3 regions of the Kovacikia sp. CALU 1929 genome follow, and region 2 is predicted to be linked to each of the others. Evidence: predicted binding sites of a transcription regulator. Region 2 holds the regulator's gene; each other region holds the start of a gene.
The links. Region 2 encodes NtcA, which controls nitrogen genes in cyanobacteria. Its sites were predicted from a motif close to TTTGTANNNNNNNNTACAAA; they were not measured.
Positions count from the first base shown of each region.

Region 1: a site for NtcA is predicted at 4,912-4,931, ahead of urtA (urea ABC transporter substrate-binding protein). Genes of this name have one in related genera too.
Region 3: a site for NtcA is predicted at 4,591-4,610, ahead of AC1S52_RS17855 (Glu/Leu/Phe/Val family dehydrogenase). Genes of this name have one in related genera too.

Region 1 is NZ_JBXBCF010000039.1:12,029-19,148, reverse strand. It holds partial or broken gene psbD (photosystem II D2 protein (photosystem q(a) protein)) at 1-39, opposite strand, end outside; gene AC1S52_RS03050 (photosystem I assembly protein Ycf4) at 702-1,268, shown strand; gene AC1S52_RS03045 (peptidylprolyl isomerase) at 1,314-2,084, shown strand; gene AC1S52_RS03040 (beta-ketoacyl-ACP synthase) at 2,153-3,325, shown strand; gene AC1S52_RS03035 (Uma2 family endonuclease) at 3,322-3,945, opposite strand; gene ureG (urease accessory protein UreG) at 4,174-4,785, shown strand; gene urtA (urea ABC transporter substrate-binding protein) at 5,023-6,333, shown strand; gene urtB (urea ABC transporter permease subunit UrtB) at 6,663-7,120, shown strand, end outside.
Region 2 is NZ_JBXBCF010000075.1:160,914-168,033, reverse strand. It holds gene AC1S52_RS19240 (lysophospholipid acyltransferase family protein) at 1-228, shown strand, start outside; gene AC1S52_RS19235 (SDR family oxidoreductase) at 288-1,118, opposite strand; gene purE (5-(carboxyamino)imidazole ribonucleotide mutase) at 1,202-1,717, opposite strand; gene AC1S52_RS19225 (NUDIX domain-containing protein) at 1,864-2,319, opposite strand; gene nagA (N-acetylglucosamine-6-phosphate deacetylase) at 2,409-3,563, shown strand; gene ntcA (global nitrogen regulator NtcA) at 3,591-4,262, opposite strand; gene fabI (enoyl-ACP reductase FabI) at 5,076-5,870, shown strand; gene thrC (threonine synthase) at 6,025-7,120, opposite strand, start outside.
Region 3 is NZ_JBXBCF010000073.1:11,063-18,182, forward strand. It holds gene AC1S52_RS17840 (glycoside hydrolase family protein) at 292-1,794, shown strand; gene AC1S52_RS17845 (GAF domain-containing sensor histidine kinase) at 1,727-3,952, opposite strand; gene AC1S52_RS17850 (hypothetical protein) at 4,153-4,485, shown strand; gene AC1S52_RS17855 (Glu/Leu/Phe/Val family dehydrogenase) at 4,818-6,107, shown strand; gene AC1S52_RS17860 (alpha-ketoglutarate-dependent dioxygenase AlkB family protein) at 6,301-7,023, opposite strand.

The DNA.
Region 1 (7,120 bases), on a different contig from region 2:
TCCTCGATCAGCAGGCGCACGTCCGACTGCGGTGATCATAGGAAAAAATCCTCTAGTTTTACTAAAATGGCAGGTTTTCTAGAGTGAACAGGGTTTATATGTCTATACATCATAGGAGAAATCAGTTTTTTTACAAACTGATACGTAAAATCTCAGAATTCAGATGAGCGAAGTTTTACAAAAGGTGGTCTTGACAAAGTACTGATAGGTATCTTCAGTTTGGTAGAGCAGCCGCTATCAGCTCAGATTCTTTGCCTGATCTGCCAACGTCCGGTGGAGAATTCGGTTTCAAACCACACTGTACTGAGTGATAATACTTATCCCATCCAGATATCCATAATGACAGTCTGTACATATATGAAATATTGATAAATAAAATTTAACTCACTTGATTGCTCGTGGCGTGTCGGTCGTTTGTACGTGGAGTTGCATCTTTATTGAGGAGATGGCAGATACTCCTTGTTAAGTCGGTGGGAATCGAACCGCTGTAGGATAAGTAAAGTCTGCGGCAGTGGAGGGCGTTAAAGTTTCGCTAGGAGCGACAGACTTAAACCTAAACCTATGCTGCTCAGGGATTGATGTATTACGGCTACGCCTAACGCATCTCATATTCCGATTCCGTCTACTTAAAAATTAGTGGCTGTTTCGCTCTGTTGGAATCACTTTTTTTGGACTTTGCGGGTTGTAGAGAACGGATAATTATGACTGCTCAAACAGCTTCTTTAGAAAATCAAGTGCTGCGTCAAGACATTCTTGGCTCCCGCCGATTCAGTAACTATTTATGGGCAACCGTAGTTTCTATTGGTGGTACAGGCTTTCTGCTGGCAGCTATTTCTAGCTACATCCACGTCAATCTGCTGCCCTTTTCAGATCCGACTAAACTCGTGTTTATTCCCCAGGGAATTGCGATGGGTTTCTACGGGCTGTTGGGAGTTCTGTTTAGTCTGTACCTGTGGCTAATGATCCTGCTGGACGTGGGAGGCGGTTACAACGAATTCAATAAAGAGACCGGAATGGTTAAAATCTTTCGCTGGGGCTTCCCTGGGAAGAATCGCAAGATTGAAGTAGACCGCAAGATTGAAGAGGTGCAGTCGGTTCGGGTGGAATTGAAAGAAGGACTCAATCCCAAGCGTGCCTTGTATCTGAAAGTGAAAGGAACGCGAGACATTCCCCTGACCAGGGTTGGGCAACCGATGGCACTATCTGAACTGGAAAATGAGGGTGCTTCCCTGGCACGGTTTCTGGGAGTTCCCCTGGAAGGGCTGTAGGATTTACGGTCTATAATGGCTTGTTTGGTTTTCGAGGTGAAGATTATGCTGAAGGCTCTTCGACGCTGGATGGTTCTGGTTTTGATGACGGGAGCGTTGCTAATTGGCGGTTGTTTCCCCAACGATGGTGCAGGTCAGCAATCTTCTGCCAGTCCGTCGCCCGGTCAACCAACCGCTTCTCCTGCGAATCAGGAAGGCGGTCCTCAAACAGCTAATCTGCCCCGGTTAGAAGGTCCAGCGACGGTAGCCCTGGTCGTCAAAGGACAGACTGTGGTGATGGAGTTGGATGGTGCGAGTGCTCCTGTGACGGCAGGTAACTTTGTAGACCTGGTACAGCGGGGTGTCTATGATGGGTTGGTGTTTCACCGGGTGGTCCGTGAACCGCAACCGTTTGTAGTTCAGGGTGGAGATCCACAAAGTAAGAATCCTAATTTTCCCCCAGAGCAGCTAGGCACTGGCAGTTTTATAGATCCGGCGACTTCCCAGACTCGATATATTCCCCTGGAGATTCAACCAGAGGGAGCAAAAGTACCAGTTTATAGTCAAACCTTTGAAACGGCTGGGGTGAACTCTGCACCGAAGCTGAAACATAAGCGGGGTGCAGTGGCAATGGCACGTTCGGCTTTTCCAGATTCAGCATCTTCCCAGTTCTACATTACGCTGGCAGATGTCAATTTCCTGGATGGTAGCTATGCCGTATTTGGCTATGTGACTGAGGGGATGGATGTGGTTGACAAGATCCAGCAGGGCGATCGCATCGAGTCGATGAAAGTGCTGAAAGGGGCAGATAGCCTGAAGCGGGAGAGCCAGTCTTAGGAAAGGATAAAAGATGAAGGATGAAGGATGAAGATTAGGAACAATTCATTCTTCATCTCTTAAAAACTATGGAGGTTGTGGTTACGGGAATTGGGCTGCTCTCGGCACTGGGGGATTTGGAAAGTAGCTGGAAAGGTTTGCTGGCTGGGGAATCAGGAATTGAATTCCACCAGCCATTTTTACAATTAAATCCATTGCCACTGGCATTGATTCACCAGGTTCCAGTTGATTTAACCTGGTTGACTCAGCAGGTGGTTCGGTTAGCTCTCAAGGATGCTGGGCTATCTCCACCAATGCCTGATTGTGCGGTTGTTGTAGGCTCCAGTCGGGGAAACCAGGGGCAATGGGAGAAACTGGCAATAGGTGATTCGCCAAAAACAACAGGTAATGGGCAAAGCATTCTAGATACTTTTAATTGGCTGGAGACTTTGCCCCATGCTGCCGCGATCGCCACTGCCCGTCAGATCCAAACAACGGCAATGGTTTTGTCCCCAATGGCAGCCTGTGCCACAGGACTGTGGGCGATCGCCCAGGGATATGAACTAGTTCGGACAGGGCAGTGCCAGCAAGTCCTGGCGGGTGGCGTAGAAGCCCCAATTACACCGCTGACGTTGACTGGATTTAACCGGATGGGTGCCCTGGCACGCACGGGAGCTTATCCGTTTGACCGCCAGCGGCAGGGTTTAGTCTTGGGAGAGGGGGGAGCAGTTTTGCTGCTGGAATCGGCTGATGCTGCCAGACAGCGGGGAGCCAGGATTTATGGGCAAATTCTGGGCTTTGGGTTAACTGCCGATGGGTACCATGTCAGTGCTCCAGAGCCGGGAAGCTGGGGCGCGATCGCAGCCGTGAAACAATGTCTGGAGCGGAGCGGACTTTCCCCCGAGCAAATTGACTACGTCCATGCCCACGGCACCGCAACCCAACTAAATGACTCCAATGAGGCGGTCTTGTTGCAACGTCTGTTTCCCAAGGGGGTGTGGGTGAGTTCTACCAAAGGTGCAACCGGGCATACGATTGGTGCATCTGGAGCATTGGGGGTAGCCTTTTGCCTGATGGCGTTAAAACATCAAACTCTGCCACCCTGCGTTGGGCTGAAGCACCCCGCATTTGCTTTGAACTTTGTCAGAGGTGCTGACCAAACGCGGGTTAACCATACCCTGTGCCTCAGTTTCGGGTTTGGTGGGCAGAACGGAGCAATTGCGATCGCAAACTATGGCATTTCTCTCCAAATTAACCGCTAAACTTCAGTCATAAAGACGATTTCAGCAATTGTGAATTGTAACTGAGGAAATGTTGGAGAAATAATGATTGCTTCTCCTTGATAGCGCTGGGACTGATATTTACCATCAATTAATTGATTGATTGTTACAGTCGGTTGTTTTGGCGATCCAATATATTGCACTCCTCCCAACCCTATGTAATCAAGAATCCAATATTCTGGAATGCCCAAAGTTTCGTACTCGTTCAGCTTAATACGGTAGTCATCTCGCCGGTTTGTACTGACGACTTCAATGACTAAGGGTGGTGGGATGTAAGCGGCAGCAGAGGCAGAACTTTGACGCATTCTTTCCCATTCTTCTTTGGTAAATACGACAATGTCGGCTTTACGACTGGATTCATTTTCGCCAGGAGCAGCATTCAACCTGACTTGTTTACTCTGTCGGGGAACGTAGGGCAAGTTTAAAAATCGACAATGCTCAATTAAAAGGCGGCATAGCCCCTCAACAACATCCTCATGTTTTGCTGTGGGTTCGCTGAGGGGCATAGCAACTCCCTTAACTAGCTCAAATGATTTGCCTGAACCATCATCCCAGTTCAGGAATTCCTCGAAGGTAAGATTTTTTTGGACGATCGCCACCATTGCTATTCACCTCTTCCAGAAGTGGGCATTCTGCTTTCTGCCTCTAGCCTATAGCGTTTCCTTTCTGGGTGAGGTACATCTTATCTGTTTGACTCAAGGGTTCTATAACTATCCATGTACCTCACTGGATTCAAAAAAGCTATAAATTAATTTGACCTGATAGGTAAGGGAGGCGATCTACGTTCCTCTAGAATCTATAGTTGAAATTGAAAAAACTGAACATTCACTCTGAATACGCTTCGGGTTGGGATTGCGGGTCCGGGTGGGTCAGGGAAAACGGCACTGGTGGATGCGCTGTGTAAGGCGATGCGCGATCGCTACAATCTCGCTGTTGTCACCAATGACATTTATACCCAGGAGGATGCTCAGTTTTTGGTGCGAAGTCAGGCATTGGAGCGCGATCGCATTTTGGGGGTAGAAACTGGGGGATGTCCCCATACAGCGATTCGGGAGGATGCCTCGATGAACCTGGCGGCGATCGAGGAACTGGAGCAGCGCTTCACCGATCTTGACCTCGTTTTTGTTGAGAGTGGCGGCGATAACCTGGCAGCCACCTTTAGTCCAGAACTGGTAGACCTGACCATTTACGTGATTGATGTGGCAGGGGGGGATAAAATTCCCCGCAAAGGTGGACCAGGGATTACGAAGTCCGATCTGCTGGTGATCAATAAAATTGACCTGGCTCCCTATGTGGGGGCTGACTTGAATGTCATGGAGCGGGATGCGAAGAAAATGAGGGGAGAAAAACCCTTCGTGTTTACAAATCTCAAGATTCAGCAGGGTTTGCCAGAAATTATAGAATTCATTCACGCCCAAGCCAATTTGACAGTGAATGCCTGACGAGTTACTGATTTCGGTTGAATCCTATCCCAAAGCTTTGGAACGGGGATTGGTTCAGGCTCTTGAAGGTTTTCAAACCACGAAAATCTTGCACCGAAAGACTATTGGGGTGCAAAGAAAAACGAAATTGTATAGGAGAATACAATTTTGCTATGAACCCTGGACATAATATCTCAGAGTTATCACCGAGTCCCTATGTACTTCTCGGCTTAGTTCTAGTTGGGAGCTTTTCTCTCCATGACAAAGCAATTTGGTCGGCGCGAATTTATTATTTTAGGTTCAACCGCCGCAGGTAGTGTCTTTCTAAAGGCTTGTTCTGGCTCTACCCCGACAGCAAGCACATCTTCGCCTGAAGCGTCGCCAGCAGCGACTACCACATCAGGTGATGTCATCAAAGTGGGAATCCTCCACTCGCTCAGTGGCACGATGGCAATCAGTGAAAAAAGTGTGGTGGATGCTGAGCAGCTAGCGATCGAAGAAATTAACAATGCTGGGGGTGTTTTAGGCAAGAAGATTGAGGCGGTTATTGAAGACGGGGCTTCTGATTGGCCCACGTTTAACGAAAAGGCGAAAAAGCTGATTGACCAGGATAAGGTCGCCACGATTTTTGGCTGCTGGACTTCAGCAAGCCGGAAAGCAGTGCTGCCTACCTTTGAATCGAAGAATCACATGCTGTGGTATCCGGTTCAGTATGAGGGGCAAGAGTGTTCTAAGAACATTTTCTACACGGGGGCGGCTCCTAACCAGCAGATTGAGCCTTCCGTTGATTGGCTGCTGAAGAACAAAGGGAAGGAGTTCTTCCTGGTTGGTTCTGACTATGTGTTCCCGCGCACCGCAAATACCATCATCAAAGCTCAACTAGAAGCTCTGGGCGGTAAGACGGTTGGGGAAGACTACATCCCGCTGGGTGGCACAGAAGTGACACCGATTATTTCCAAAATCAAGACAGCCCTCCCTAACGGTGGTGTTATCTACAACACCCTAAACGGGGACAGCAACGTGGCATTCTTCAAGCAGTTGCAGGGTGCTGGGATGGATCCCGATAAATACCCCTCAATGTCGGTGAGTATTGCGGAAGAAGAGGTGAAGGCGATCGGGGTGGAATACCTGAAAGGGCATTATGCCGCCTGGAACTACTTCCAAACCGTAGACACTCCTAAGAGTAAAGCGTTTGTTGAGGCGTTTAAGAAGAAATATGGTGATGAACGGGTCGTCAATGACCCGATGGAAGCTGCCTATATCATGGTCTACCTGTGGAAGCAGGCAGTTGAAAAGGCTGGCGGCGCGGATGATCTGGAAAAAGTGCGGACAGCGGCGATCGGTCAGACCTTTGATGCCCCTGAAGGACTGGTCACGATGGAACCCAACCACCATATCTCTAAGTACGTCCGGATTGGCGAAGTGCGAGATGATGGGTTGTTTGAAATCGTGAACTCCACCACAGAGGCGGTCAAGCCAATTCCGTGGAACCAGTACGTGGCAGACACGAAAGGGTATAGCTGTGACTGGTCTGATCCAGCGAAAGGCGGCAAGTTCAAGATGACTTAATTGAGTCGGGTTTGGGATTCGTTGGGGTAATGGGTAATCGGTGATGGGAAGCAACCATGTAGGACTAGCCCATCGCCCGTTACCCATCCTCATCTCCCAGTTCCTATGTGCAAATCTTTAGTAGTCTACCAAGCAGATTTTGCAGGGTTTGCGACCCTTCAAAACCCTGCAAATTGGTTTTTCTGGGTTTTGATTACCAGGCAAATTTTCTTTGGTGAACCACTAGATTTATGTAAGTCCTTCATTTTTGACGTTTTGGATCATCGGTTACAGACTTGCGAGGTCTGGATGATCCAGGATTAGCAGGTTCAATCTGGCTGGAGAGAACATTGACACAACTTGTAGAAGCGCTGTTCGGAGGATTAAGCATTGGTTCGGTGCTGCTGTTGTCAGCCCTGGGTCTTGCGATCGTGTTTGGGTTGATGGGTGTCATCAATATGGCTCATGGCGAGTTGATGATGCTGGGAGCTTACACTACGTTTGTGGTTCAAAATACCTTCAAAGGTACACCACTGGCTGATTTCTACATTTTCTTTGCGCTGATTGCAGCTTTTTTGGTAACTGCGTTAGTGGGGCTGCTGTTGGAACGGGGGGTAATTCGATACCTCTATGGCAGACCGCTGGAAACGCTGTTGGCAACCTGGGGTGTGAGTTTGATCTTGCAACAGTTAGTCCGAACCGTAAGCTGGCAGTTTGTGTTTGGGGTTGGTTTGTTCTGTTTACTGTTTTTTGGGGCGTGGTGGCTTTTGGCTCGCCGTCCAGATTTTGACCGGATTCGGGGTTGGGT
Region 2 (7,120 bases):
CGTCTTGCCCTTCAGGCAGAAACCAACCAGCCTGATCTGGACACCCAGATAGTGCCGATTCATATCCACTACAGCCAACCTGGCGTTCCCTGGAAAAGTTGCGCCAAGATTCAAGTCGGCACCCCCTTGCGTGTCGCTGACTATAACCTTGGTTCACCTAAAAGTGACGCTCAGCAGTTGACGGCTGGCTTGTTTAGCTCTCTCAAAGACTTAGCAGAAACAGTTTGAACATTTGAACCAGATCAGACAAACAACCCACAGCACTGTGGGTTGCTGGACACCAACGGTTAGGCGCTATTTTGAGGTAACTGGGCAAATAAAGCTGCCCAATCTACAACCGCTGCTCTGTCTCCCTGGTTGATGAGTTCAAATACCTGTCTTTCCGTGGCTGGATTGTGCAAACACTCCACACAGGCAGCCGCCACATCAATCCGACTGGTTTGCCCATTTAGTTTGTCTCCAGTGCCAATGACGACACCTTGCTTACCGTCGGTTGTGGCTTTCAATAAGGTATTTAAATCATAGGAAGTATAGGGTCCGTCAATTAACCGCCCTGGTCGAATGATGGTGTAAGGTAGTCCCGAAGAAATGATGGACTGTTCGCCTTTCTGCTTGGCATCCAGTACTCCAAAAGCGTTTAACGCCGTGTAGGGAAACTGATCTTTCCGCTCAACTCCACAGGATGAGATGTACACAAAGCGCTTTAGATCTTGAGGTGCCGCTGCAACCAAGTTATGAACCCCTTCGGCATCAACCTGTTGGGGACCGTTTCTGGCTTTTGTGCGGCGGTAGTCTGGATTGAAATAAATTTGTCCCCATTCCAACCACTGCTGCACTGGATTGCTGGTTTCAGGTACCTCAAAGTCCCATTTCTCAGAAGGGAAGGCAGTCGTTCCTGTACAGCAAATGATGTAAGAGATATTCTGGGTTGCTGCTGGGAGAGTGGATAGGTCACGGGTATCGCCAGCGATCGCCTCAACCTTCCCTTCAAACATTTTTTGTGCCCGCTCTACTCCACGAGTGAGAACCCTCACTGGCATCCCTTTTTGGATCAATCTGGCAACCACTAATTGCCCAACGCCGCCTGTTGCTCCTGCAACGAGTACTCGATCACTCACTGCCTTTACCTCCGATGTCTTGCAAGTCTATTCCTTCGGATTAAGATAGACCATGACCCATTTTCAAACATCCCTCCTAGCACTCACATCTCCAAATATTTCTGATATCCGATTTGATTCAGCCTAGATTGCTTCTCCATTACCATCTGATTCAGGCTTTGACGATATTGCTGAACCTTTTCCAGTAGAGATGCATCATGGGTTGCCAGAATTTGTATGGCTAACAGTCCGGCATTGCGGGCATTGCCGATCGCCACAGTCGCCACCGGAATTCCCGCAGGCATCTGCACAATCGAGTAAAGCGAGTCTATTCCTTGCAAGTGGCGGCTAGGAACAGGAACCCCAATCACTGGTAGCGGGGTCAATGCCGCAACCATACCCGGCAGGTGAGCAGCTCCTCCAGCTCCGGCAATGATTACCTTTAGTCCCCGCTGATGAGCTTCTTTGGCATATGCCACCATGCGTTCAGGTGTTCGGTGTGCCGAGACAATCCCCACCTCATAGAGAACGCCAAATTCTTCGCAGGCTGCGATCGCCTCCTTCATCGTGGGCAAGTCCGAATCACTGCCCATAATGATGCCAATCAGGGGTGGGGACATGGAAGGGTGAGAGGTTGTTAGTTGTTGTTGGTAAAGTAGTCAGTAGTCAGTAGTCAGTAGTCAGTGGACTGTGAATGTAAGGTGATGGTTTTTGATGTCAGGTAACTGTTTCGCCCATTACCGATTATCGCCCCAACTCTCTACTTTCAACTCTCCACTCCCTGTTTCCTGCTATCGTAGCTCTTCAGGAACTCTACCGCATAGCGGGTTGTCAGGGTGATCTGATCGGGCAAGTCATTGAGTGAGAACCAGCGTAAGTCTCGGTGTTTGTGGCTTTCTACATTTTGAGGCGTACCTGCTGTAATCTTCACCAGAAATACAGGAGCAACCCAGTGAACTTCTTCATCGGGCAAAATGTGGTCGGTGACTCCTAGCAGTGTCACGACTTCGCTTTCAACCCCAAGTTCTTCTTTAACTTCCCGCTTGATTGCCGCTTCAATCGTCTCGCCAAACTCAACGGCACCTCCTTGAATCGCCCAATATCCGGCTTCTGGTGGCACCAAACGCTCAATCAGGAGAATTTGTCCGTTTTCAAAAATAACTGCCCCTACCCCTACCCCAATGTAATCTTTGCCGCGTTTTAACCCCGATTGGACTTGCAAACCCTATTTCTCCAGTCAGTACGATTCAATTTCAAGATTAGAACACAAGCGGTGAAAATGAAGGTGTTAGGTGTCAGGTGTCAGGTGTCATGGTTGAGAATTTGATTCTGAAAAATTCCCGCATTGTTGGGCAGGACGGCTTACAGCACATCTTAATTCGTGAAGGAGTGGTTGAAGCGATCGCCCCAACCCTGCTATCCCATCCTGAAAATACAGCTTCTCTGGATGTTGAGGGTGATTGGGTTTCCCTGGGAGGGGTTGATCTCCAGATCAATGGAGCGCTAGGGCTGGCATTTCCTGACCTCAATCCTGACCATTGCACCCAGATCAAGGATATTAGCGAGTTTCTCTGGCACCAGGGGGTTGATGGGTTTCTACCAACGATTGTGACTACCTCAGTCGAGAATATTCAGCGATCGCTTGCCACCCTTCACCAGTGTCACCAGACAAAATTTGCTCAAGTGCTCGGTGTTCACCTGGAAGGTCCGTTCCTCAATCCTCAGAAACGAGGGGCACACCCCGAAGAACATTTGTTACCCCTGACTTTAGAGAACGTCAAACGAGTTCTGGGAGACTATGCCAGCCTTGTTAAGGTCATGACTCTGGCACCTGAACTGGATCAGACCGACAAGGTCATTCCCTATCTCCAGTCTTTGGGGATTACCATCAGCCTGGGACATTCTCTGGCAAGGGCAACCCAGGCTCAACGAGCGTTTAGCATGGGAGCCACTATGGTCACCCATGCTTTTAACGCCATGCCAGCTCTGCACCACCGGGAACCTGGACTGTTGGGAGCCGCCATCACCAACCCCAACGTTTACTGCGGGCTGATTGCTGATGGTGAGCACGTTTCCCCCACCATGATGGATATTTTGCTCAAAGCAAGCAATTACGAACAGGGAATATTTTTAGTCAGCGATGCCCTGTCTCCCCTGGGACTCCCCGATGGCACCTATCCCTGGGATACCCGCCAGATTGAGGTTCACGAAGGCACAGCACGACTCCCCGATGGCACCCTGTCTGGAACCACCCTCCCCCTACTCACCGGCGCACAAAATCTAGTTAGATGGGGGCTTTGCAGCGTGGAGCAAGCGATCGCCCTGGTAACTTGTTCTCCCCGTCAGGCGATCGGGCTGTCGGCTAACCACATTGGTCAACCCGCCCACCTTCTCCGATGGCATCTTACCTCTGATGGTGAACTGACCTGGAACAGGTTGGAGAGGGAAGTGAGGGGAAAGGAGTAAGGGGTACAAACTCCTCTCCTCTCCTCCTCAAGTAAACTGCTGGCTTAACGTCACTGGATTGTGAACAGTTATTTTCTTTTTGTGGATGGAGATCATTTTGTCCTGGCGTAGATCTCCAAGCAAGCGAGTGACGGTAACGCGGGTGGAGCCAATTGCTTCCGCGATCGCCTGGTGAGACAACTTCAGGTCAATCGTGATCCCATCACTGCTGGGCACCCCAAAATCACGGCATAGGATCAGCAAAAAACTGACCAGCCGAGAACCCATATCCCGGTGAGCCAGGGTTTCAATCATCATTTCAGTCTGTAAGATCCGGGACGATAGCCCTCGCAGGAAAACCATCGATAGATCAGGATTATCCTTCAGTGCTTTTTCAACTTGTTCAATTGGGACTGAGAGCAATTCAACCGGGGTAAATGCAACGGCATGATAAAAGCGATCGGACTTGTGCCCGGTGATCAGTGAAAGAACTCCAAAGACGCTATTCTCTCGCAGTAATGCGACCGTAATTTCTTCTCCCGCCTCGTAAACCCTGGATAGCTTGACTGCCCCTTTAAGAAGAAAGTAGACACGCTCGGCTGGATCTCCTGGGAAAAAAATTGTTTTACCCCGTTCAAACGTTTCAACAACGGGTGGAAAAGCCCCGCCCCCCATCTGGCGGAATACAGATGCCAATGGTTTATCTTGCATCACAACCATATACCCTACCTGCTACCCAAAAGATTACCCGGTTAACTAATAGGTACAGCCCTAAGTTAAGTGAACCTAATGATAGATCTGTAACTTAGAACACTTAAACTTACTACACCGCAGGTTTTTGTGCCTGATGTTACATATTGGACTACTGCCTTAACCCTTCGCTGTCTAAAAAGGCTTAAATTTAACTCGGACTTGCACCACCTGAACTCCAATCCAGATGGTTTAAGAACATCTTATAGCGTTTCCTTTCTGGGTGAGGTACATCTCATCTGTTTGACTCAAGGATTCTACGGCTATCCATTACTTCATTGAATTCAAAAACGCTATCACCACAGTTAATTAATTTGATACTGGCGTTTCTTCTGCCAAATACTGTTCTTAAAAACGCGATATAGCAATTCTCAACTTTGTGAAGTACGTTTTTGGTCGTTCTTGATCATTGGTCATTGGTTGCCCCCAAGGGACTAATGACTCATAACAAACCACCAGCTTGTACCGCATCAGCATGAGAACCGCTGTATCACCATTCTCAATCAAGTGGGAATGCCCTAATCCAGGGAGTCAAGGATTCGAGCGCATCTATAAGGTCAACCACAGTTTAGACGGGAAACGTCATTTCCCTATTATGTTGCACACCTTTGCTATCCGATATACCCCATCTTTGAGTATTCTCTATAGAGCAGTCCACGAAGCGAAAAAGAATAAAGGCACCTAACGCCCAACACCTGACACTGTTCGGCTGAGCGCTCACGTCGAAGCTCACGTCGAAGCCTGACACCTGACACCTCACCACTTACCTACAGATTGAGAGTTATGCTGAATTTGACTGGAAAAAACGCCCTGGTTACTGGTATCGCTAACAATCGTTCCATCGCCTGGGGCATTGCCCAACAGCTCCATCAAGCAGGAGCAAAGATTGGAATAACTTATCTGCCTGATGAGGAACGCCGCGTTAAAAAGATTGCGGATCTGGTAGAGCCAGTACAGCCCTCTCTGTTTCTTCCCTGCAATGTTCAGGACGACGAGCAAATTCAATCAACCTTTGAAACCGTCAAAGACAAGTGGGGACAGCTCGATATTCTGATTCACTGCCTTGCCTTTGCTAACAAAGAAGATTTGACAGGCAGTTTTGCTAATACCTCGCGCGCCGGATTTGCAGCCGCCCTGGACATTAGCGCTTATTCATTGATCAAGCTATGCTCCGCTGCTCAACCGCTAATGACGGCAGGGGGCAGTGTGGTCACGCTCACTTACCTGGGAGGAGTCAAGGTCATCCCCAATTACAACGTGATGGGGATTGCAAAAGCAGCTCTGGAAATGAATGTGCGCTATCTGGCATCAGAACTAGGTCCCCAAAATATCCGAGTTAATGCCATCTCCGCTGGACCCATCCGGACTCTGGCATCTTCTGCGGTTGGCGGCATCCTTGACATGATTCACCATGTTGAACAGGTTGCTCCCCTGCGCCGCACCGTGACTCAAACTGAAGTTGGCAATACTGCCGCTTTTTTGTGCAGTGACCTTTCAAGCGGGATCACAGGGCAAATTATTTACGTTGATGCAGGCTACGAAATTATGGGAATGAGTGAGGGTAAAGGGGAGGCGTGAAACAGAAAGTTGAGAGTTGCGGGTTGAAAGATAGAGATGTTAACTCGTCAGGCTAAGACCTCCGAGGTTTTCAAAACCTCGGAGGTCTGGAGGCTCTACGAACAATCAACAACTCCTCATCCCTCACTCCTCACCACCCCCGCGATCGCTTTCCTTAAAACCCCATTGCATCAGCAACCGACTTCAAATCCGGCTCAACGCCCTGTTTGAACTGGCTGTGGCTGTGTTTGATCGCACAGTCTGGGTCTTTCAACCCGTTGCCGGTCAGAACACAAACGATGGTTGCTCCTGCTGGAACCTGATCTTTGACTTTCAACAGCCCAGCCACAGAGGCGGCACTTGCCGGTTCGCAAAAAATTCCTTCACGGGAAGCGAGGAGACGATAGGCATCGAGGATTTCGTCATCGGTGACAGCAGTGAACTTGCCCTGGCTAGCTTCTTGAACCGCGATCGCCCGCTCCCAATTTGCCGGATTGCCAATGCGAATCGCGGTTGCCAGGGTTTCGGGATGCTCGATCGCCTTGCCCAACAGCAAGGGGGCGGCACCGGCTGCCTGAAATCCCATCATACGCGGCAATTTACTGCACCGCTGTTCCTGGTGGTACTCGCAAAAACCCATCCAGTAAGCAGTGATATTCCCGGCATTGCCAACCGGGATGCAGAGCCAGTCAGGAGCATCACCCAGGACATCCACGACTTCAAACGCAGCCGTCTTCTGCCCCTGAAGCCGATAGGGATTCACGGAGTTAACCAGGGTAACCGGATAATTCGCAGACATTTCCCGCACAATTTCCAGTGCCCGGTCAAAATTGCCCTTGATCGCTAGAACTTCAGCACCATAAAGCAACGCCTGTGCCAGCTTACCCATTGCGACATAGCCATCGGGGATCAGCACGAAGGCACGCATTCCAGCGCGTCCAGCATAGGCAGCAGCAGAAGCAGAGGTATTACCCGTACTGGCGCAGATCACGGCTTGCGCGCCGGCTTCTTTTGCCTTTGAAATTGCCATCGTCATGCCCCGGTCCTTGAAGCTGCCGGTGGGGTTTAAGCCATCAAACTTAACGAATACCCGCACCTGTTTGCCAATTTGCTCAGCGATCGCAGACACCGGGATCAATGGTGTATTGCCCTCATTGAGGGTTATCACTGGCGTTTGCTCAGTTACAGGCAAGTATTGCCGATAGGACTCAATCAACCCATGCCAGCCCTGCGAGGGAGAGGGGGATGGGGAATGGGGATCGGTCGGGAAG
Region 3 (7,120 bases), on a different contig from region 2:
ATCTGATTCCATCTGCCTGCTTATAGAGTTTCTAGCTTTTACAAACGCACCTGGAAAATTAGGATGAGAACCCGCTGTGATATCTAAGTTGTGATTATTCTAGCCAGAAAAAAAGCTGAGATAGAAGTTGTTCAACAATTGATACATAGGATTAAGTGCTTCTGGGATAGCTATTCACTAGCTTTTCAGCAGGTTTCTAAAGCTCATTCTGGTTGCCTGTTACATTCTGGGCGATCGCGTCGATAATGTCTGATGGTTAGTCTGAAACGCTGGAAATTCTTCATGAGACGAATGAAGTTGTTTTTTTATGGTCGTTTGGTTGCTGTTGCCCTGGCAGCCAGTTTAGTGGGGCTGGAATTTAAAGCGATGCCGGTTCAGGCACAGACTCCGCCCTACTGCCAGCAGTCACCGGAGGCGATCGCCCAGAAGGAAAAACTGCGTAAGGCAGCCCTCAAAGGGGATAAAAAGGCACAAAAAGCCTATGCCAGCTTGATTGCTAAACACGCTGAAGGTTTGCGCAAATGCCGTGAAAAAGCCTGGACACAAAATCAGGGGCTTTGGATTCGGCTTTACCCCTGTGATGCTAAGTCAGGATCGCTGGAAGCCGTTCTCGACCAAATTGTGAATCGTGGTTATACCGAGATCTACGTTGAAGCGTTTTATAACGGGCGGGTGTTATTGCCGGTCACAGACAATCCCACTCCCTGGCTCCCAGTGATGGCAGGAAGCGGGCAAGACAAAGTGGATCTGTTGGCACAGGCAATTCAAAAAGGTCGCCAGCGGGGGCTGAAGGTGCACGCCTGGTTGTTCAGTATGAACTTTGGGGCAAACTACGTGCGGCGTCCAGACAAGCAGCAGGCGATCGCCCGCAATGGATTGGGGCAAACTAGCTTGAACGCCAGTACGGTCGCAGGACTCAGCACTGACCTGGGCTTAGGCAATCCAGAGGAAGCTTTCATTGATCCCTATAGCCCCCAGGCACGGCAAGACTATGCCCAGATGGTCAGAGCCATTGCCCGTCGCAAGCCGGATGGCATTCTGCTTGACTACATTCGCTATCCCCGGGGACTTGGTCCGGCTTCGGTTGCCGCCAAGGTGCAGGATCTGTGGATCTATGGGGATTCGTCTTGGAAAACTCTGCTGCAACGGGCGCTTAACTATAAAGGCATGGAATTGATTCACCGCTATCTCAAAAAGGGGTATATCAAAGGCGATGACTTGAAAGAAGTTAATGCGCTCTACCCGACTGAGAAAGAACCAGCCTGGCAGGGGTTGAATGGCGATCGCGTCAAAGCCAATCTTTCCCTTACTAATCAGGTGTCGGCTCTACAATCTGAACTGTGGAATTTAACGGTTGCCCACGCTTACCAGGGGGTGATTGACTTTCTGCTGGCAGCCGCGGCACCGGCACAGGAACAACGCATTCCCGTTGGGGTCGTTTTCTTCCCGGATGGCAACGCCACGGTTGGCAAAAGTGGGTTTGACTCCCGCATGCAGCCCTGGGATCGCTTTCCTGGTAGCCTGGAATGGCATCCGATGGCTTATGCCGTTTGTGGCAATACAAGCTGTATTGTGTCCCAGGTGCAACGGGTTCTAAATTGGGCTGCTTCTAATACCCAGGTTAAGCCCATACTGGCAGGTATTTGGCAGGAGTCCGTCAGCAACCGCCCCCCCCTGGAACAGCAGATGCAGGCAATTTACCGAGTTGCGCCTAATCTTAAGTCCATCAGTCACTTTGCCTACTCGTGGCAGGAACCGGCAAGCGATCGTGATCGTAAATTTTGCCGCCCCTGAGATGACCAGCAGAATGGCTGACCGGGATTTCAATCATAAACTCTGCCCCTAAACCCGGTTCTGAGTAAAACTTGAGCCGCCCGTGATGCTGATTGACAATGGTTTGGTAGCTGACAGTGAGACCTAATCCCGTTCCCTGTCCAACCTCTTTGGTTGAAAAGAATGGGTCAAAAATCTTGGGTTGAACCTCATGGGGAATGCCAGGACCATTGTCAGTAATGACGATGCGGACCATTTCTTCCTGCCCTGGGGGCGCAGGGATACAGTCGGTGCAAACGGCGATCGCTTTGTTGCGCCCATGCCAATCTTTTAGAGCATCGACGGCATTCATCAGAAGATTCATGAATACTTGGTTCAGGTCACCCGGATAGCACTCGACTGGCGGCAATTCACCATACTCCCGAATAATTTGAATGCTGTCTTGATGGCAAGTCTGCAAAACCAGCAGGGTGCTTTCGATGCCGTCATGAATATCGACGACCTTGCGATGAGATTCATCCAGACGAGAAAAGTTGCGGAGAGACAGCACAATCTGCCGGATGCGATCGGCTCCAGAGCGCATTGACGTGAGAATTTGGGGCAGATCTGCCACCAGAAAATCTAGCTCCAGATCATCCACCATCTTTTGTAATTCGGCATCTGGCAGGGGATTGCGAGCTTGATAAGCGTTGAGTAAACAAATCAGATCCTTAACGTATGCCTCAATGTAAGGAACATTGCCATAGATAAAGTTGATCGGGTTGTTGATTTCGTGTGCCACCCCAGCCACCATACGCCCCAGACTCGACATCTTTTCACTTTGAATTAGTTGAGCCTGGGTCAGGCGCAGTTCATCCAGGGTCTTAGCCAAATGGTTTGCCTGGGCTGCGCTGTCTGCTGCCTGCTGCTGCGTCTGGGCATAGAGATACGCCTGTTGAATTGAGATTGCCAGTTGATCGGCAACTGCCTGAGCCAGCTTTTGATCATTTCTGGACCAATAACGCAGTTCAGAGCACTGGTTCAGGTAGAGAATCGCGTACAGGTTCTCCTTCGTTTGCACGGGTACCACCAGGGAAGATTTGATCTGCGCCTGCTGATACTCCAGATTACTGGGTCCAATCCGCTCGTCTTGAGCGACATCGGTAATCACAACCCGCCGCCGATTTTCGATCACCCATCGTGTAATCGGTCCATGCGTATCAAATGTATCAATCGTCGCTGGAAACGGAGGACGGCAGACTTCATAGAGATGCTGGTAGCGCGTCTTTGCAGGACAGGCAGATTCATGGTTAGAAGCTTCAGAACTCTCTAAATCTAAAGGTTCAGTCATTTCTTCAACCAGATGAACCAGACAGCGATCAACCTGTAGAGCCTCTAACAGTTGGGCGATCGCCCCCTGCAAAATCTTTTCTAACTCAAAGCTCTGGCGAGTTTGAGCCGTGATTTGATTCACCAAACGCTCTCGCTGTGCCTGTTTCTGGGTCTGCTCATAAAGTTGCGCCTGTCCAATCGCGACTTCAAGCTGATGAGCAATGGATTGAATCAAATCAATCTCCCGGTCAGACCAGCGATGGGGCTGTTCAAAGAAGCAGCCAATAAACCCAATCGAGTTTTCCTGAATTCTGACCGGAACCAGTAGATTGGCAGTGCCACCCATCCAACCTAAATCTGACTCAGCAGGATTATGCTGGGATGGCTTATCCCAGCGCAGCCATTGGAAAAATGGGAAGTGGGCAGTTCCCCCCGTGTTACCTGAGATTTCTCCACGGGCGATCGCCGTCGCTGCCGCCCCAAACATTTCCAGCGGGTAGTACCCCAGCCTGGGATGTTTTTTGGGCGATTCCGACGGGTGCAAATCAGACGGGTGCAAATTAACTTGATGGGAATCAGACTGCTGCGAATCAGACAACGGAAGCGTATTTTCACAGACAACCTGAACCCGTTGGGTGTCATGGAAATACCAGAAAAATACACACCGATCAAGATCCAGGATACTGGCAACTTCATCAACTGCCGTTTGCAAGACAACCCTCAGTTCAAGGGAGTTGCGGACCCGGTCAACAATTTTTTGAAGAAGAAAATTTTGTTTTTCCGAGTCGGGGAGCCAGCGGAGTGAGCGGCTACTCAAATGGCGAGATTTTGAAAAGACTGGAAACAACGATCGCAAGAAAGGCAGCATGAAATCCAGAGTGATGTAGCCCTCTAAACACTTTAGAGAAGAGCGGTTGAACTTGGAACCTGCAACTGCACTGGGAGATGCCCCGTCATGCTTTAGTAGAATATCGTAAAAAAGTTTAATTGCTGATGTTGTATCGGGATAGACGGATGATTTTAGATGTGAATTTTCTATAAAACTCGCTGCCTACCGGATCCCTCAAAATGACCAGATCAAATCCTCTCTCCAACCGTTTTTATCTAAAATCCCTATCCCTCACCCTGGGTCTGCTCTTGATGGGCACGGAAGCGGGACGAGCGTTACCTCCTCCAGAGGATATTCCAGAAGAGGTGTTACGGGCAGAAATCATTACCGGGGCGAGATCGCCCATTGACGGCAAACCCCTCACAGCCGCAGAATATGCCCAGCTTCGAGCAGAACTGGCGACAGCCCCGCCAGAGGAAATTCAGCTTTCTCCCATCATTACCAGAAACATCAGATTGCTACGCCTGCGTAGATTTATTAGAACTTTTTTTCCGTTCATCCCCATCAAGTGATTTTGCGCATTGCCGACTTTGATCACAGAAACAGGGATCACAGAAACAGGGGCTTGCTGCTGGCATCTTTGTTACAAGCGATCCGGCTTTTCAGTAAAAGGTAATTTTGTAGCAAGGTACACATTTCTTTTCACGTTGACGGGGATCAGCCTGCCTCAAACCTCTAATTAATCGGGCACGATAGAGAAAGATAATTCAATCGCTTCTGTCAAAGTCATTCGGGTTGTTTAAGTAAGGATTTATACCGGATTGCAATTTGGCTGTTAGTGATTATCCCACTAACGGCTGGAAGCCATTCTTTGACACCAGCGACTTACTGAGAGGTACGGAGTATGGCAGGTTCTTTATTGTCTGATGCTGGTCAACGGTTGGAGCAGGCGTTGAAATACACCACGATTTCAGAGGATGCGATCGAAACCCTGAAATTTCCCCAGACCAGTCTGACAGTTTCAATCCCAGTTCGGATGGATGACGGCTCTCTGAAGGTGTTCCAGGGCTATCGGGTGCGCTATGACGACACCAGAGGACCCGGTAAGGGTGGTGTTCGTTACCATCCCAATGTCACTCTGGATGAGGTTCAGTCGCTGGCATTTTGGATGACGTTTAAGTGTGCCGCCCTGAGTCTGCCTTTTGGAGGTGCCAAGGGTGGTATCACTGTGAACCCGAAGGAGCTTTCCCGGATGGAGTTGGAGCGGTTAAGCCGGGGCTATATTGACGCGATCGCTGACTTCATTGGACCAGATGTTGACATTCTGGCACCCGATGTTTATACCAATGCAATGGTCATGGGCTGGATGATGGATCAGTACAGCATCATCAAACGCCAAATTAGCCCTGCTGTGGTAACGGGTAAGCCAATCAGTATGGGTGGAAGTCTGGGGCGCGAGTCTGCCACTGCAATGGGGGCGTTCTTTGTAATTCAGTCGATGCTGCCCAAGTTTGATCAGCCCCCAGAAAACACTACGGTTGCCATCCAGGGGTTTGGAAATGCGGGTGCGATTTTGGCAGAACTGCTGTTTAGAGCAGGCTTCAAAGTGGTAGCAGTGAGCGATTCCCAGGGCGGTATTTACTCAAAAGGGGGATTGGATATTCCCAGCATCCGTCATTTCAAGGAGTCTAGCCGCCGCATTCAGGCAATGTACTGTATAGATACCGTCTGCCATACAACGGCTGAAGAAGTGCTGACCAACGAGGATCTGCTGACCCTGGATGTGGATGTGCTGGTACCGGCTGCTTTAGAAAATCAAATTACGGAAGCCAATGCTGCCAACATCCGGGCAAAGATGATCTTTGAGGTCGCCAATGGTCCCATTACGTCAGCCGCCGACCAAATTTTGGAAGAGAAAGGAGTTTATGTCTTTCCCGATATCCTGGTCAACGCAGGCGGGGTTACAGTCAGCTACTTTGAATGGGTGCAAAACCGGAGCGGTTTGTACTGGAGTTTAGAGGAAGTCGATCAACATCTGAAACAACGAATCGTGCAGGAGGCAGAGCAGATCTGGGCGATCGCCCGTGATCTTGCGATTCCCATGCGTACCGCTGCCTACGTCCATGCCCTCTGCCGTTTAGGGGATGCCATCAGCGCCAAAGGAACGAGGGACTATTACTTGAATGGAAGGTAGAGGTGAAGAGTAGGGGAGGAGGGGTTGTTAGTTGTTAGTTGTTAGTTGTTAGTTGTTAGTTGTTAGTTGTTAGTTGTTAGTTGTTGTTTGTTAGAGGGGCAGAGCCGCCAGACCTCGGAGGTTTTCAAAACCTCCGAGGTCTAAACCCGCCGAGTTGCATGTCTCCAACTCTCAACTTTTAACTCTCAACTCCTCACTCTCCCCCAATTTGCCGAAAGGTTAGATTAATCCTGGGTTCTACAGTTCGACTGGTTTTGGGAACTTGATGTTGCCAAAAGTGCTGGGTTGGTCCCTGCATGAGTAAGAAACTGCCGTGGGTCAGATCGATCGCGGCTTTCAGATGTTTTTGCTGCCGATGGCGAAGCATAAATCGGCGGGTTGCCCCAAAACTAACGGAGCCAATCACAGGGTTTGGTCCCAACTCTGGCTCGTCGTCACTGTGCCAGGATATGCTGTCCCTACCAGTACGGTACAAATTTAATAAAACGCTATTAAACCTCATCTGAAAACTTTCTGAACTAAGTGCTGGGTTTTGCTCACCAGTGCTTTTTGGATAGGGTTTAAAGGAGGTGCGGGCGATCGCTTCAATTCGCGATTTAATGTGGAGCAGTGGGCAAATCCACGGTTCTGGTTGCATGGTGATGTGAGAGTAAGTATAGGACTTACCCGTATCCCCATACCAGGCAGTCAGGCGCGGCAGAAGTACCGATCGATTGAACAGAATCGTAGTTTCTTGTCTCCATGCAATCCCCTGCTGCAATGCGTCAAATAACTGGCAGCTTTCCTGAAAGGAAAAGGCATGGGGATACAAAATCACCTCCGCATCAGGCAGTTCCAACACCTGACCCGGTTCAGATTGGGCTGCCTCAAACTTCCCTGCATCGGACGGTTCCCATAAAGGCAATTGATAATCCATCGGGTCTGGGATTCCTTTCCTGTGAGCGGTAACCTGATATCTGAACAGCATCTTCTTCTGTCACAGTAGTCATTAAAGTTGGGACAAATTAGAACAC